3 regions of the Castellaniella hirudinis genome follow, and region 2 is predicted to be linked to each of the others. Evidence: predicted binding sites of a transcription regulator. Region 2 holds the regulator's gene; each other region holds the start of a gene.

Region 1 (5,097 bases), on a different contig from region 2:
CTGCCCACGTTGTTCGACGAGGCGCATGACGCGCTGCGCCTGGGGGGGCGCGCCTTTGGCCTGGATATTCCCGCCGTGCCGAAGGCGCTTTCGCCGCAATTGCTGGACGTGCGCCAGGCCTGGATGCGCCAACAGCTCGCCGTCGATGCGCTGGCCCGCGCACCGGCCGGGGACCGGGTCGCCGTGGAGGCGCTGCTGCGGGCCAATACTGACCTGCTGGCCCGTACCGAAACGATGATGGACAGCCTGGTCGTCCAGGCGCGGGAAGTCCAGCGCCGCGCGCTGTACGGCGCCTATGCCCTGTTCGCGCTGGATCTCCTGCTGCTGGGGCTGGTCGGCTGGGTGGTTTCCCGGCGCATCCTGCAGCCCGTCCAGGCTTTGGCCCGGCAGTGCCGGGCCCTGGCGGTGGGCGACTATGCCGCGCGCTCAGACTTGCCGCCCGGCGATGAATTGGGCGAACTGGGTCGGGCGTTGAACGATTCCGCAGGGCGCATCGAACGCCTGCTGCGGGACATCGAGCAAGAGCATGCGGCGCTGGCCGATGCGCAATCCATGTTCAACGGCCTGTCCGACAATACCGTGGCCGGGATCTACATGGTGGATGAGTCCCTGCGCTTTATCCACGTCAACACGCGCATGGCTGACATGCTGGGCTATCCGCAGGCCGTGCTGGCGGACGGTTTTCCGCTCCATCAGGTGTTCACCGGGGCGGACTACGAGACCGTCCAGGCCCAGGCGATGGAACGCCTGTCGGGGCGCGCGACCCGAACGCGCTACGAATGCGTGGCGCGGCGGGGTGACGGTGAACCGATCGAACTGGAAATCTTCGGTTCGCTGATGTCCCTGCATGGCCGGCCGGCCTTGATCGGCATCATGTTCGACATCACCGAGCGCAAGCGCGCCGAGGCCTCGGCGCGGCGGGCCGCCCTGGTGTACGCCCACACCAGCGAAGGCATGGTGGTCACGGATGCCGACGGCGTCATCCAGGACGTCAATCCGGCTTTTACGGCGGTGACCGGCTACAGCGCCGACGACGTGGTCGGGCAGACCATGAATGTGCTCAGCTCCGGGCGCCACGACGAGGATTTCTACCGGGTGATGTGGGCCAGGCTGCAGGACACCGGCCGCTGGAGCGGCGATATCCATAACCGGCGCAAGTCGGGAGAGGAATACGTCGAACGCCTGTCGATCAATACGTCCTATAACGCGGACGGCAGCGTCAATTGCCGGATCGGCCTGTTTTCCGACGTGACCGAAAAGCGCCGCCGCGAGGCCTCGATCTGGCATCAGGCGCATCACGACCACCTGACCCAGTTGCCCAACCGCCAGATGTTCGAGGAAAACCTGCGGCTCAGTATCGAACAGGCCCGGCTGGGCGGGACGTCGTTCGCGGTGATCTTCCTGGATCTGGACCTGTTCAAGGACGTCAACGACACCCTGGGCCACGAGGCGGGCGACCAGTTGTTGCGCCTGGTGGGCCGGCGGCTGACCGAGTGCGTGCGCAGTTCCGACCTGGTGGCGCGGCTGGGCGGTGATGAATTCACCCTCCTCGTCCGGGACATTGAAGATCCGGACGACATCTTTCCCGTGGCGGACAAAATCCTGGATTCTCTGTCCCAGCCCTTTGCGCTGGGACAGCAGACCGTGCAGATTTCCGCCAGCATGGGCGCGGCCTTCCATCCCCGTGACGGCGGCAGCGACAGCGAGCTGTTGCGGGCCGCGGATCTGGCCATGTACGCCGCCAAGGAACAGGGCCGCAATCACTTCCGCGTCTATGCCGCCGAGATGCGCGAATCCGTTCAGGTCCGCCAGGGGGAGTTCGCCAGGGGACCTGATCCGGCTTCGGCCCCGGCTCAGTCGGGGTAGGCGGTTTCGCCGTGCGTCGCGGCGTCCAGGCCCTGGCGTTCCTCGTCGGGCGCGGCCCGCAGCCCCATCAGGCGATCGACCAGCAGGGCGCAGATCGCCGCGCTGGCGGCGGCCCACGCCAGGCTGACCAGCACGGCTTCGGCCTGCAGCCAGGTTTGATGCAGCAGCGCGCCCAGGCCCGCCGGGCCGGGGCCGCCCAGCGAGGCGGAATAGAAGACGCCTGTCAGCAGGGCGCCGACGATGCCGCCCACGGCATGGATGCCGAACACGTCGAAGGCGTCGTCGATGCCCAGTCTGCGCTTCAGGCCGCCGACCCCGTAGAGGGCGGCCCAGGAGGCGAGCGCACCGATGACGAGCGCCGCGCCCGGCGCGACCAGGCCGGCGGCCGGCGTGATGCCCACCAGCCCGGCAATGGCCCCGGAAGCGGCGCCCAGCAGCGAAGCCCGGCCCTTCAGGAGCCGCTCCGCCGACATCCAGGCCAGCACGCCGCAGACAGCCGCCAGCAAGGTGTTGGCCACGGCCAGGACGGCCTGCTCGTTGGCGGCCAGCGCCGATCCGCCGTTGAAGCCGAACCAGCCGATCCACAGCAGCGCGGCGCCGGTCAGGTTCAGCGGCAGGCTGTGGGGCAGCATGGCTTCCCGACCGTAGCCCAGCCGGGGGCCGACCCAGTAGGCGCCGACCAGGCCGGCCGCGCCGGCGCTGATATGGACGACGGTGCCGCCGGCGAAGTCCAGCGCGCCGCGCAGATGCAGCCAGCCGTCGCCGGCCCAGACCATGTGGGCGATCGGCATATAGCCCAGCGTGAACCACAGGCCGGCGAAGGCCAGTGCCGCGCCAAAGCGGGTGCGTTCGGCCATGCTGCCGGTGATCAGCCCGCAGGTGATGGCTGCGAAGGTCGCCTGGAACAGGGCGAAGAGCAGTTCCGGGATGGTGCCGAGCAAGGGCAGGGCGGCGGCGTCCCCGGGACGGTAGAGGCCGGCCAGCCCCAGGCGCGTCCATCCGCCCAGACCGCCGAAACCTTCGGTGAACACCAGAGAATAGCCATAGGCGAACCACAGGACCGTCACCAGCGCGCAGACGCTCAGCGTCTGCGTCATGACGGACAGCGCATGGCGCTTGCGTGCCAGACCGCCGTAGAACAGGGCCAGGCCCGGCATGCACATCAGCCAGACCAGCAGGGTCGAGGTCAGGGTCCAGACCAGATCACTCTTGTCCATGAGGTGTACTCCTTTGCCAATGGGGGTCAGAGGGCGGCTTCGCCGGTTTCGCCGGTACGGATGCGCACGACGTGTTCAAGGGGGGTGACGAAGATCTTGCCGTCGCCGATCTTGCCGGTGCGGGCGGCCTGGCACAGGCATTCGACGGTCATGTCGACCAGAGCGTCCGGGACGGCGACCTGGATCTGCAGCTTGGGCAGGAAATCGACCTGGTATTCCGCGCCCCGGTAGAGTTCGGTGTGTCCCTTCTGGCGGCCGAATCCCTTGGCCTCCGTGACCGTCATGCCCTGGATGCCGGCGGCCTCCAGTGCGGCGTGGGCTTCTTCCAGCTTGAAGGGCTTGATGAGTGCAGTGACGAGTTTCATGAATGCTCCTTTGCGGTCTGCGTGTATGGAGATTCAAGCAAGAGGCGTGCCAGCTTTTTGGTTAGAGTGAGCCGAAGGCGCGGCGTGGGGAAAACGCACCGCCTCGGTGCGGCCCCGGGCCGGAATGGTGCGGCGGCGTGGCGATTTCACCCTCGGTGACCATGTGGTGTTGTGTCCAGTTGTTGTGCGGGCGGCCGGCCGCCGCAGGCCGGTCCAGATGGTTTTCTCCCTGGGTGCGTGGCCGGCGACCGGTGCCGGATCGGCCTGGGTCTGCGGACATCAGTCATTACATGTCAGGGTTTACCCGCGATCCAGGGCCGCTAGACTTGTAACCAAGCCGGTTGTAACAGACCGGTCCTCGAAAATGATCCGCCACTTCACACAGCGGAATTTTGTATAGGGAAGATCATGAATACGACGCGTAAAACGCTGATTCTGGCCGCCATGGCGGCATCGCTGAGCTTGCTGGCCGCTTGCTCCAAGAGCGATGACGCTTCGGCGCCGCCTCCGGCCGCTCCCGCGCCTTCGACGGCGCCGACTCCGGCTCCCATGCCTCCCGGCTCGCCCGCTCCGCAGGAAGAGCAGAGCGCCCCTGCCGATCAGTCCATGGGGGACAAGATCAAAGAATCGGCCGGCGAGGCCTCGGACAAGGCGGCTGAACTCGGCCATGCCGTGTCCGCCAAGGCCGGTGAACTGGCCCACGAGGCGGGTGATGCCGCCAACAGCGCCCGTGAATCGGTGAAGGAAGGCGCGGCCAAGGCTGATGCCGCCATCCAGGGCGCCGTGGGCAACTCGAACGGCGGTTCCAAGTAAGCAAGGCAGTACCGGCGCGCCGTACCGAGGGATCGGACGGCGCGCCGGCCTGTTCAGGGGCTCTCAAGGCACGGGGCAGAGACTCGGTGCAGCGGGACAAATCCGTCCCGCCCGCCGCCCGTGATTCCGTTCCCGTCGCTATAGTGCGGGAAATGGCCGGGAATCACGCGGGGAGAGCCGATGTCGCTTGCAGTGCTATCCAGCCGGGCCCTGTTCGGGTTGCGGGTCTGGCCTGTGCAGGTCGAGGTCCACGTGGGCAGCGGCCTGCCTGCTTTTTCGATTGTCGGCCTGCCGGGCGCGGGCGTGCGCGAAAGCCGCGAGCGGGTGCGTTCGGCGCTGCTGAGCAGCGGTTTTGAGTTTCCGGCGGGACGGATCACCGCCAATCTGGCGCCGGCCGACTTGCCCAAGGACTCCGGTCGCTTCGATCTGCCGATCGCGTTGGGCGTGTTGCTGGCGTCGGGGCAGGTGGCCGATGCCCGGGGTCTGGCGCCTGACGTGCGGCATTACGTGCTGGCGGGCGAACTGTCGCTGACCGGCAGCATCGTGCCGGCGGATGCCGCGCTGGCGATTGCGCTGTCGGTCGTCCGCGACGACCCGCAGGCCGTGCTGATCATGGCGCCGGCAGCGGCCGGCGCGGCCGCCCGGGTGCCGGGACTGAAGGTGCTGGCGGCCGGAGGCCTGGACGAAGTCGTGGCCCATTTTGCCGGTCAGGCCGGATTGCCCATCGCCACGCCGGCGCGCGACGAACCGGTGGATGAACCCCCCGCGCCCTGCCTGTCCGACGTCCGGGGGCAGGCGGCGGCCCGGCGCGCCCTGGAACTGGCGGCCGCCGGCGG
Region 2 (5,097 bases):
CTGCAGGTAGTCCGGATCCGTCCAGCTGTCCGTGCTCAGGATGTGCTGCTCGGCCTTCAGCGCCAGGTAATGGTTGCGGTTCTGGCCGAAGGCATAGCCCAGGTGCAGGGAAACATCGCTGTCGCGGTAGCTGGAGCCGTCCAGTTGCCCGGTCTGCGTGTAGATGCCGTTGGGCACCTTGCGGTCATGGTGGCGGTCGGCGCTGCCCGACAGGCGGTAGTCGAAATCCCCCACGGTGCCGGACACGGCGGCCCAGCCTTGCCAGCCGCGTGTGCCGGAATAGTAGCTGACACCCGTTTCGAGCTGGATGGGCTTGGGCGCGCCGCGCTTGGTGATGATGTTGACCACGCCGCCGATGGCCTTGGCGCCGTACAGCACCGACGCCGGTCCGCGTATCACGTCGATGCGCTCGACGTTGGCCGGGTCCACCAGGATGGGCGTGCCGTAGTCGCTGTGGTCGGTGATTTCCTGGCCGTCCACCAGGATGGTCACGCGGTGCGAGGATTCGCCCCGGATGCGCAGGCGCTGCATGCCCGGCGCGGATGCGTCGACGACCTCGACGCCGGGCACGTCGCGCACCAGGTCGGCGATGCTCCTGGGCGCCTGGCGCTCGAGCTGCTCCTGATCGACGACCGAGACCGAGGCCGGGTTGTTCATGACGGAGGTTTCGGTGCGCGTGCCCGTCACGGTGATGGTGTCGAGCCAGGTGGCGTGCTGTGCGCCGGTTTCCTGCGCGCAGGCTACGCCTGCCGCCAGCGGCAGGCTGAAGGCCAGCGCCAGTGCGCGCATGCCGACGCGCGGCGCGGCGGATGCTTCTCCCCGGCCCATGATTGCATGGTTCATTTTGTAGGTTCCCTGTGTGAATCAATGACAGGGCGGGCAGGGTGTGCTCATGGCTCTTGGCGGAAATGAGGAAACCGGACGGCGCAGGTCGTCCGGATGGCGAGCCACACTATAGAGAATGCAATTGCATCAATCAATGATTATGATAATAATTCTTATATGCAATTGATATGACGCAAGAAAACGGCGCGCGAGGCGGAGGTTTGGGAGAGGGGCGCCGGGCAGCTCGCACGCGGTGACGCGATCGCCTGGCGCGGCAACGGTCGAACCCGGGTGGACATACCGCGCGGGGCGCGTCACTGTCGCCGGCGGGCGTTTTCCAGGACGGCGAGCTGTTCGGCTGCGCGGTGGAGGCGGGCGGCGCGGCCGGCGGCCAGTTCGTCCCGGGTTTGCATCAGGTCACCCACGCGCAGGGGCTCGTCGCGGGTCTGCCAGGCCCACAGCAGCACGTCCAGCGAGGGCTTGGACAACTGGTCGGCCAGTTGCTGGAACGAGGCGGGATCGACGGGCCGCAGGCGCGCGCGCGCCAGGATCGCGCGCACGGCCAGCCACGTCAGGTAGGCCAGCAATAGAGAGCAGAGCGTGACCAGCGCGCCCCAGAAGTAGGGGTTGTAGCGCTGCAGCAGGGCGGTGGCTTCCGCCCCCATGATGCGGTTTCCGGCATAATCAATGCCGTTGCCGAACGCCAGCAGCCGGTTCAGCGCGTCATACCAGATCAGGACGACCACCACGACCAGCGCGGCCGACAGGATCCTGGACGTGGCGGTGAGCTTGAGCAGGATCCTGCGCAGCAAGGCGTGGTCCCGACGGCTGGAAGATTCGTTTCGTTCTGGGTTCATGACCGTATTTTAGATTGAACAGGCCCTAGATTGAACATGCGCGCGCAACCCTCCCTGGAACTGGGCCAGCATCAGCACCTGACGCTGACGCCGCAGTTGCGCCAGGCGCTGGCCCTGTTGCAATGCTCGTCCCAGGAGCTGGATCAGGAGATCGCCCAGGCGCTGGCCGATAACCCGCTGCTCGAAGTCGTCGAACCGGAACCGGAATCGGCGGCCCAGGCCGAGCGGCTGGACCGTCTGTGGTCGCAGCCCGCGCGCGCCGCCTTGCCCGACGATCTGCCCGAGCCGGGCCAGCCGCTCAGCCTGATCGACCATCTGCTGCAACAGTTGCACGCCACCCGTGCGACGGAGCGCGACTGCCTGCTGGTGATCCGGCTGATGGGCGAACTGGACGAGCGCGGCTACCTGGAATTCGAGCCGGCGGCATTGACCGCCGGCCTGCCGCCGGAACTGGAAGTCGAGGACGATGAATGGCGCACGGCGCTGCGCCTGTTGCAGTCCTTTGATCCCGCCGGGGTGGGCGCGCGCGACTTGCCCGAATGCCTGCGGCTGCAACTGCGGGCGCGCGCCGACGAATGGCCCGCAGACGTGCTGGCCTGCGCCTTGCGGCTGACGGACCATCTGGAGGACCTGGGCGCGGGCCGCTGGGGGCGCTTGTGCGAGACGCTGGCTTGCGACCGCGCGCTGCTGGACGCCGCCCATCGGGCCTTGCGCTGCCTGGACCCCCGTCCGGCAGGCGCCTGGCAGACCGACCCCATCCATTATGTGGTGCCCGACGTGCTGTTCCACCGCGCGGCAGACGGCTGGCGGGTCAGCCTCAATCCCGCCGTCGAACCCCGCGTGCGCTTGAATCCCGAACTGGCGGACGGCCTGGCGGGGCAGGACCTGTCGCCTGATCTGCGGGATCGGGTGCGTCAGGCGCGCAGCCTGATCCACAATCTGGACCAGCGTCGTCAGACGATCCTGCGAGTGGCGGAAATCATCGCGCAGCACCAGCAGGCCTTCCTGGAATCCGGCGTCGGGGCGCTGCGGCCGCTGACGCTGCGCGAGGTCGCCCAGGCGCTGGACCTGCATGAGTCGACGATTTCGCGCGCCACGCGCCTGAAGTACGCGCAGACCCCTTGGGGCGTGCACGAACTGAAATTCTTTTTCGGCACGGTGGTGCAGACCCGCTCGGGCGAGGAGACCTCGGCGCTGGCGGTGCAGGCGCTGATGCGCGCGATGCTGGCATCGGAGCCGGCCGGCAAACCCCTGTCCGACATGCGGCTGGCGCAACTGCTGGCCGATCAGGACGTGGTGATTGCCCGGCGTACCGTGGCCAAGTACCGCGAAGCCATGGGGGTGCCGCCGGCCAGCATGCGCAAGGCGCGAGGTTGAGGCCCCTCTGCACCGGTGTGCCCGGGTCCGGTAAAACTCGGTATCATCCTGTTTTCAGCCGCCCGTTTCCCCATGTGGAATCGTCCGCCATCCTCTGCAAGCCCTGCCGCCGGCCCGTTGCTCCAGCACTGGCAGGCCGAGGCCGTGCGCCTGCGGGAAGCGCACTGGGGGCCGCTGGAAGACCGTGCCGCCTGCCAGGCCGCCCTGCGCCTGCCGGCGGATCTCCAGGACCGCATCCTGGCGCGCGCCGCCTGGCTGGCCGAACACGGCGAATTGCATGACCGTCTGGTTCAATGGTCCATCGGCGCCCGCTGGGCGCTGGCCGCTCTGTGGCTGTGCGCCTGTCTGGCGGGCATCGGCACGGCCGCCGCCGTGCTGGGCCAGGGACAGGTCAATCTGGCGCTGGCCTTGCTGGGGCTGCTGGGCCTGCATGCGCTCACTTTCCTGATCTGGCTGGCCAGTTGGCTGCCGGGCCTGCCCGACTCGACTGCCTTGTCGCGTCTGTGGCTCTGGCTGACGCGGCGGCTGGTCCGGGGGCCGGACGCCGCCCTGGCGGCCCAGGCCTTCCTGTCTTTGCTGGGCCGGGCGCGGGCCTGGAAGACCGCCATCGGGCTGATCAGCCACGGGGCCTGGACGGCCGCCTTTCTGGGGGCGTTGCCCACGCTGCTCCTGCTCCTGAGCGCGCGCCGCTACACCTTCCATTGGGAAACCACGCTGTTGTCGCCGGACGCCTTTGTCGGCGCGACCCGGGCGCTGGGCGCTCTGCCCGGGCTGCTGGGCTTTCCGGCGCCGGGCGACGCCCAGATCGCCGCCAGCCTGGGGCCGCAGCCGCTGGCCGCCGGCGTCCAGGCCGACTGGTCCCTGTGGCTGATCGGCTGCGTCGTCGTCTGGGGGCTGCTGCCCAGGCTGCTGGCCCTGTTCGCCTGCGTGGTGCACCTGCGGCAACGCCTGGCCGGGCTGACCGTCGATCCGGGCCTGCCGGGCTGGCTGGACCTGCGCGAACGCCTGCTGCCCACCCATGCCAATCTGGGCATCGACCGGCCCGCGCCCGCGCCCGGCGGCGCGGCCGGACCCGTCGCGCCGGTCGTCGCGGTCGACGGCCGGGCGGCGGTCCTGGCTTACGAATTGGGGCCTGATCTGGCCTGGCCTCTGGAAGGACTGCCGGCCGATGTCGTGGACCTGGGCCGCTGCGACAGCCGCGCGGACCGCGCCCGCATCCGCGCGCTGCTGGGCGCGCCGCCCGCGCATCTGCTGTTCGTCTGCGACGCGCGTCTGACGCCGGATCGGGGCGCCGCCGCCTGGCTGGACGAACTGCGCCGGTCCTGCCCTGACCTGCGCGCCCTGTGCCTGGGCGGCACGCCGCCCCGTTTGCAGGCCTGGCAGGACATTCTGTCGCAACAGGCCGTCGCCCGGATCCCCAGCCTGGACGGCTGGCTCGAACACATCGGAATCCTCCGCCATGACTGACGCTTCGAACCCCATCGACCTGGCGGTCGTCGGCCATACCAATACCGGCAAGACCTCGCTGCTGCGCACGTTGCTGCGCGACGAATACTTTGGCGAGGTCGCGGACCGCCCCGGCACCACCCGCCACGTCGAAAGCGCGCAACTGCTGACCGAGACCGGGCAGGCCATCCTGGTGCTGCGCGACACGCCGGGCCTGGAGGACGCCATGGGCGTCCTGGACTACCTGGATCAGTTGTCCCCGCCCCAGGAACGGCATGACGGCCCGGATCGTATCCGCATGCTGCTCGACAGCCCTGAATCGGCCGGCCGTTTCGAGCAGGAATGCCGGGTTCTGGCGACGGTGCTGGAGACCGACGCGGCCCTGTACGTCATCGACACCCGCGATCCGGTCCTGCCCAAGCACCGCGACGAACTGATGCTGCTGGCCGCCTGCGGCCGCCCCATCCTGCCGGTGCTGAACTTCACCCGCGCGACGCTGTCGGACACGGCGGCCTGGCGCGACGCGCTGGCCCGCCTGGGATTGCACGCCACGGTGGATTTCGACACGGTGGCGCCCGCGCTGGACGGCGAG
Region 3 (5,097 bases), on a different contig from region 2:
GTGCTGCAGGCCGACGGCGGCACCCGCTGCGCCAGCATCACCGGCGCCTGGCTGGCGGCGGCGCTGGCGGTGCGTGGCTTGATGGCCTCTGGCCAATTGAAGGCTGATCCGCTGCGCGGCCAGGTGGCCGCCGTTTCGGTCGGCATCGTGGACGGCCGGCCGGTGCTGGACCTGGATTACCCGGAAGACTCTGCCTGCGATACCGACATGAACGTGGTCATGACCAGCGCCGGAGACTTCGTCGAGGTCCAGGGCACGGGCGAGGGCGGCAGCTTCCGCCGCGACGAATTGAACAGTCTGCTGGACCTGGCGACCGGCGGCATCCAGGCCTTGATCCGCGTCCAGGCGGCGACGCTGGAGGCGGCATGATCAAGGTCGTCCTGGCATCCGGCAACGCCGGCAAGCTGAGGGAGTTTTCCGCCATCCTGTCGGCGGCCGGCATCGAGATGGTGCCGCAAAGCGCGCTGGGCGTGTCCGAGGCCGATGAGCCTTTCCACACCTTCGTGGAAAACGCCTTGGCCAAGGCGCGTCACGCCAGCCGCGCCACGGGCCTTCCGGCGCTGGCGGATGATTCGGGCCTGTGCGTGCCTGCGCTGGCCGGCGCGCCGGGCGTGCAATCGGCACGCTACGCCCAGGCGCCTGACGGCACGCGCTCGGACGCGGCCAATAACGCCCGGCTGGTGGCCGAGATGACGGACCGCACCGACCGGCGCGGCAGCTATGTGGCCGTGCTGGTCTACGTCCGCAGCGCCGACGACCCGCGCCCGATCGTGGTCGAGGGTTCCTGGGACGGCGAGGTTCTGGACGCTCCCCGGGGCACCAACGGCTTTGGCTACGACCCGTATTTCTACCTGCCTGACCAGAGCATGACGGCTGCAGAACTGCCCATGGAACAGAAAAACCGGATCAGTCATCGTGCGCGTGCCCTGCGCGGCCTGTTGCAGGCGCTGCGCAGCGAATTTGGCCAGGATCGAGGCCAGGCATAGGGGTATGCGATGAAGAGGCTGGTTCCCGTTCCAATGCCTGAGCGCGAGGGCGATGGCCGCCCGGGGGTGCGCGGCAAACCCGGCCTGGCGGCGCTGCCGCCGCTGTCGCTGTATGTGCACGTGCCCTGGTGCGTGCACAAATGTCCGTACTGCGACTTCAATTCGCATGAACGGTCCGGCGAACTGCCCGAAGAAGCCTATCTGCAGGCGTTGCAGGCCGATCTGGAGCAGGCGGTGCCCGACATCTGGGGGCGGCCGGTTTCGACGGTGTTCTTCGGCGGCGGCACGCCCAGCCTGCTGTCGGCCGAGGCGGTCGACCGGATCATCGGCCTGTTCCGAGCCTATCTGAACCTGCCTCCCGATGTGGAGATCACGCTGGAGGCCAATCCGGGCACGGCCGAGGCCGCCCGTTTCCAGGGCTATGCCCAGGCGGGGGTGAACCGGATCTCGCTGGGCATCCAGAGCTTTGACGATGGCAAGCTGCGCCGCCTGGGCCGCATCCACGACGCCGCGCAGGCGCGTGCGGCCATCGAAATGGCCCAGCGCGCCGTGGATCGGGTCAATCTGGACGTGATGTTTGCGTTGCCGGAGCAGACTCTGGCCGAGTGCGAGCGGGACGTGCGCGAGGCGCTGGCCTTCGAGACGGGCCACCTGTCGCTGTATCACCTGACGCTGGAACCCAATACGGTCTTCGCCAAATATCCGCCCAAGGTGCCGGACGACGAACTGGGCGCGGCCATGCAGGACCGGGTGGCGGAATTGATCCAGACGGCCGGTTTCGACCGCTACGAGGTCTCCGCCTATGCGCGGCCTCACCAGGCGTGCCAGCACAACCTGAACTACTGGCGTTTTGGCGACTACCTGGGCATCGGTCCCGGGGCGCATTCAAAGATTTCCTTTCAGGACCGCATCACGCGCCAGGCGCGGGCGAAGATGCCGGACGCCTGGATGCGGCTCGCGACCGAGGGCGCCGGCCGGCACGTGGTCGAACGCCGCGAACTCAGCCACGAGGACCTGGGCTTCGAGTTCATGCTCAATGCCCTGCGTCTGCGCGAAGGCGTCGAGGGCGGGCTGTTCATCGAGCGCACCGGCCTGTCGCTGATGTCCATCCTGCCGGCCATGCGCCGCGCCGTCGAGCGCGGCCTGCTCGAGCCCGGACTGGACCGGGTGTGCGCCACGCCCCGGGGCTGGCAATTCCTGAATGAACTGCAGATGGAATTCTTATCCTGATCGCACCAAAGCGGTGCGTATTCACGTGCAGTGCACTAAAATATGCACTTGAATGGTGCGTTTTGAGTGTGATTTCGGCTGCCGCAGCCCACGGTCGCGGCCCAAAAAGCTGGCACGATCATTGCTTATAGATCATCACGAGGCTCCAAGCCTCACCCTTTGACGATATGACTTGGCGCAGGAGCTTTTATGTCCACCCCTGAAAACGTTGTGCAGATGATCGCCGAACGCGAAGTGGCGTTCGTGGATTGCCGTTTTACCGACACCTTGGGCCGGGAGCACCACCTGACCGTTCCCGCCAGTCAGATGGACGAGGATCGCCTGGAATCGGGCGTCGCCTTCGACGGCTCGTCGCTGCCGGGCTGGAAGGGCATCGAGGCCTCCGACATGATCCTGGTCCCGGATGCCGGGACGGCCCGCCTGGACCCCTTCCGCGAGGAAACCACGCTCATCCTGACCTGCGACGTGGTCGAGCCGTCCGACCTGAAGGGCTACGACCGCGACCCGCGCTCGCTGGCCCGCCGCGCCGAGGCCTACCTGAAGTCCAGCGGCCTGGGCGACACCGCCTATTTCGGTCCGGAACCCGAATTCTTCGTCTTCGACGGCGTGAGCTGGAATGCGGACATGAGCGGCAGCTTCGTCAAGATCGTGTCCGACGAGGCCGCCTGGTCCAACGCCCATGATTCCAACGGCAACAACCTGGGCTACCGCCCGGCCGTCAAGGGCGGCTACGTGCCCGTGCCGCCGGTCGACTCCTTCGCCGACATGCGTTCGGAAATGTGCCTGTTGATGGAACAGATGGGCGTGCCGGTGGAAATCCACCATCACGAGGTCGGCAACTGCGGCCAGATGGAAATCGGCACCCGTTTCAGCACGCTGGTCGAGCGCGCCGACTGGACCCAGACCATGAAATACGTGATCCGCAACGTGGCTCACGTCTATGGCAAGACCGCGACCTTCATGCCCAAGCCGGTGGTGGGCGACAACGGTTCGGGCATGCACGTACACCAGTCCATCTGGAAGGACGGCCAGAACCTGTTCGCCGGCAACGGCTACGGCGGCCTGTCGGAATTCGCCCTGTACTACATCGGCGGCATCATCCATCACGCCCGCGCCCTGAACGCCATCACCAATCCGGGCACGAACTCCTACAAGCGCCTGGTGCCGCACTACGAAGCTCCGGTCAAGCTCGCGTATTCGGCGCGCAACCGCTCGGCTTCGATCCGCATCCCCTACGTCGGCAATCCCAAGGCGCGTCGCGTCGAAGCGCGCTTCCCGGATCCCCTGGCCAATCCGTACCTGGCCTTCTCGGCCCTGATGATGGCGGGCCTGGACGGCGTCCAGAACAAGATCCACCCAGGCGATCCGGCCGACAAGAACCTGTACGATCTGCCGCCGGAAGAAGACGCCAAGATCCCGACGGTGTGCTCGTCGCTGGATCAGGCGCTGGAAGCGCTGGACCGCGACCGCGATTTCCTGACACGCGGCGGGGTGTTCAGCAACGATCTGCTGGACGCCTATCTGGACCTGAAGGCCCAAGAACTCGACCGCCTGCGCGTGACCCCGCACCCGGTCGAATTCGACATGTACTACACCCTCTAGCCGGGGGCCGCGGTGGACACGTCCGGCCTCGACCTGCTGCGCACGGCGGTCCTGCTGCTGGACGAGTCCCACCGGATCCGCCACGCCAACGGCGCGGCGGAAGAATTGCTGGGCCAGTCCCGCCGCCAGCTGGCGGGTCAGCCTGCACAACCCTGGCTGGACGGCCGCGACAGCGTCCTGAAGACGCCGCTGCGGGGCCAGCCCTGGGTCTGGCTGATCGAAATCCCCGTCCATCAAGGCGGTCACCTGGACGATCTGCGGCAGGCCCGGGACAGCCAGGCGGCGCAGCGCGAAACCCTGCGCAATCTGGCGCACGAGGTCCGCAATCCCCTGGCCGGCCTGCGGGCCGCCGCCCAGTTGCTGGAAATGGAACTGCCGCGCGACGATCTGCGCGAATACACCCAGGTGATCGTGGCCGAGGCCGATCGGCTGGCCGCGCTGGTCAGCCGCCTGGCCTCGTCCGGCCAGCCGGCCGCCGTGCCCAGCGTGTTCAATGTCCATGAGCTGTGCGAGCGGGTCCTGGCCCTGATCCGGCTGGAATTCGGCGAACGCATCCGCCTGGAACGTGACTACGACGCCTCGGTGCCGGACATGCGCGCCGACCGCGATCAGGTGCTGCAGGCGCTGCTGAACGTCGTGCGCAATGGCGCCCAGGCGCTGGCCGAGGCGACCGACCTGGACGCGCCCGCGCTGCACCTGAACACCCGCATCCTGCATCAGCCCATGCTGGCGGACGGGCAGCACCGCCTGGGCTTGCGGATCACGGTCATCGATAACGGGCCGGGCGTGCCCGAGGCCCTGCGCGACAAACTGTTCCACCCCCTGGTGACCGGCCGGGCGCAGGGCACCGGCCTGGGCCTGAGCCTGGCCCAGGAATGTCTGCAGCGGCAGGGCGGCCTGCTGGAATTCGATTCCGTGCCCGGGCGCACCGAATTCCGCCTGCTGCTGCCGCTGGATCTGGCATGACACCGGAGGCCGCATGAACACGATCTGGATTCTGGACGACGAACCCGGCATGCGCTGGGTGCTGGAAAAGGCGCTGGACAAGGCCGGTTGGCCGGTGCGCAGCTTTGCCGATGGCGTGGCGTTGAAGACCGCGCTCGACGCGCTGGCGGGGCCGGAGGATGCGAACCGGCCGGCCGTGCTGGTGTCCGACATCCGCATGCCGGGTCCCGACGGCCTGAGCGTGCTGGCGGCCGTGCGCGCGCGCCTGCCGGGCCTGCCCGTCATCATGATGACGGCCTACACCGACCTGGACACGACCGTGGCGGCCTTCGAG

The links. The regulator sigma-54, encoded in region 2, starts transcription at its own class of promoters, with help from an activator protein. The targets are predictions, from matches to a motif close to TGGCANGNAANCTGCTTT.
Region 1: the regulator sigma-54 is predicted to act here: its motif matches at 3,483-3,500, upstream of ACFO0J_RS15840 (P-II family nitrogen regulator).
Region 3: the regulator sigma-54 is predicted to act here: its motif matches at 2,327-2,344, upstream of glnA (type I glutamate--ammonia ligase).

Annotation. Positions count from the first base shown of each region.
Region 1 covers NZ_JBHSDY010000010.1:470,711-475,807, forward strand. The annotation lists gene ACFO0J_RS15830 (diguanylate cyclase domain-containing protein) at 1-1,866, shown strand, start outside; gene ACFO0J_RS15835 (ammonium transporter) at 1,854-3,083, opposite strand; gene ACFO0J_RS15840 (P-II family nitrogen regulator) at 3,110-3,448, opposite strand; gene ACFO0J_RS15845 (hypothetical protein) at 3,857-4,261, shown strand; gene ACFO0J_RS15850 (YifB family Mg chelatase-like AAA ATPase) at 4,442-5,097, shown strand, end outside.
Region 2 covers NZ_JBHSDY010000007.1:173,525-178,621, reverse strand. The annotation lists gene ACFO0J_RS12425 (TonB-dependent receptor plug domain-containing protein) at 1-843, opposite strand, end outside; gene ACFO0J_RS12420 (hypothetical protein) at 1,140-1,682, opposite strand; gene rpoN (RNA polymerase factor sigma-54) at 1,719-3,059, shown strand; gene ACFO0J_RS12410 (DUF2868 domain-containing protein) at 3,177-4,526, shown strand; gene ACFO0J_RS12405 (GTPase/DUF3482 domain-containing protein) at 4,519-5,097, shown strand, end outside.
Region 3 covers NZ_JBHSDY010000006.1:181,490-186,586, reverse strand. The annotation lists gene rph (ribonuclease PH) at 1-369, shown strand, start outside; gene rdgB (RdgB/HAM1 family non-canonical purine NTP pyrophosphatase) at 366-986, shown strand; gene hemW (radical SAM family heme chaperone HemW) at 1,020-2,216, shown strand; gene glnA (type I glutamate--ammonia ligase) at 2,406-3,818, shown strand; gene glnL (nitrogen regulation protein NR(II)) at 3,831-4,784, shown strand; gene ntrC (nitrogen regulation protein NR(I)) at 4,798-5,097, shown strand, end outside.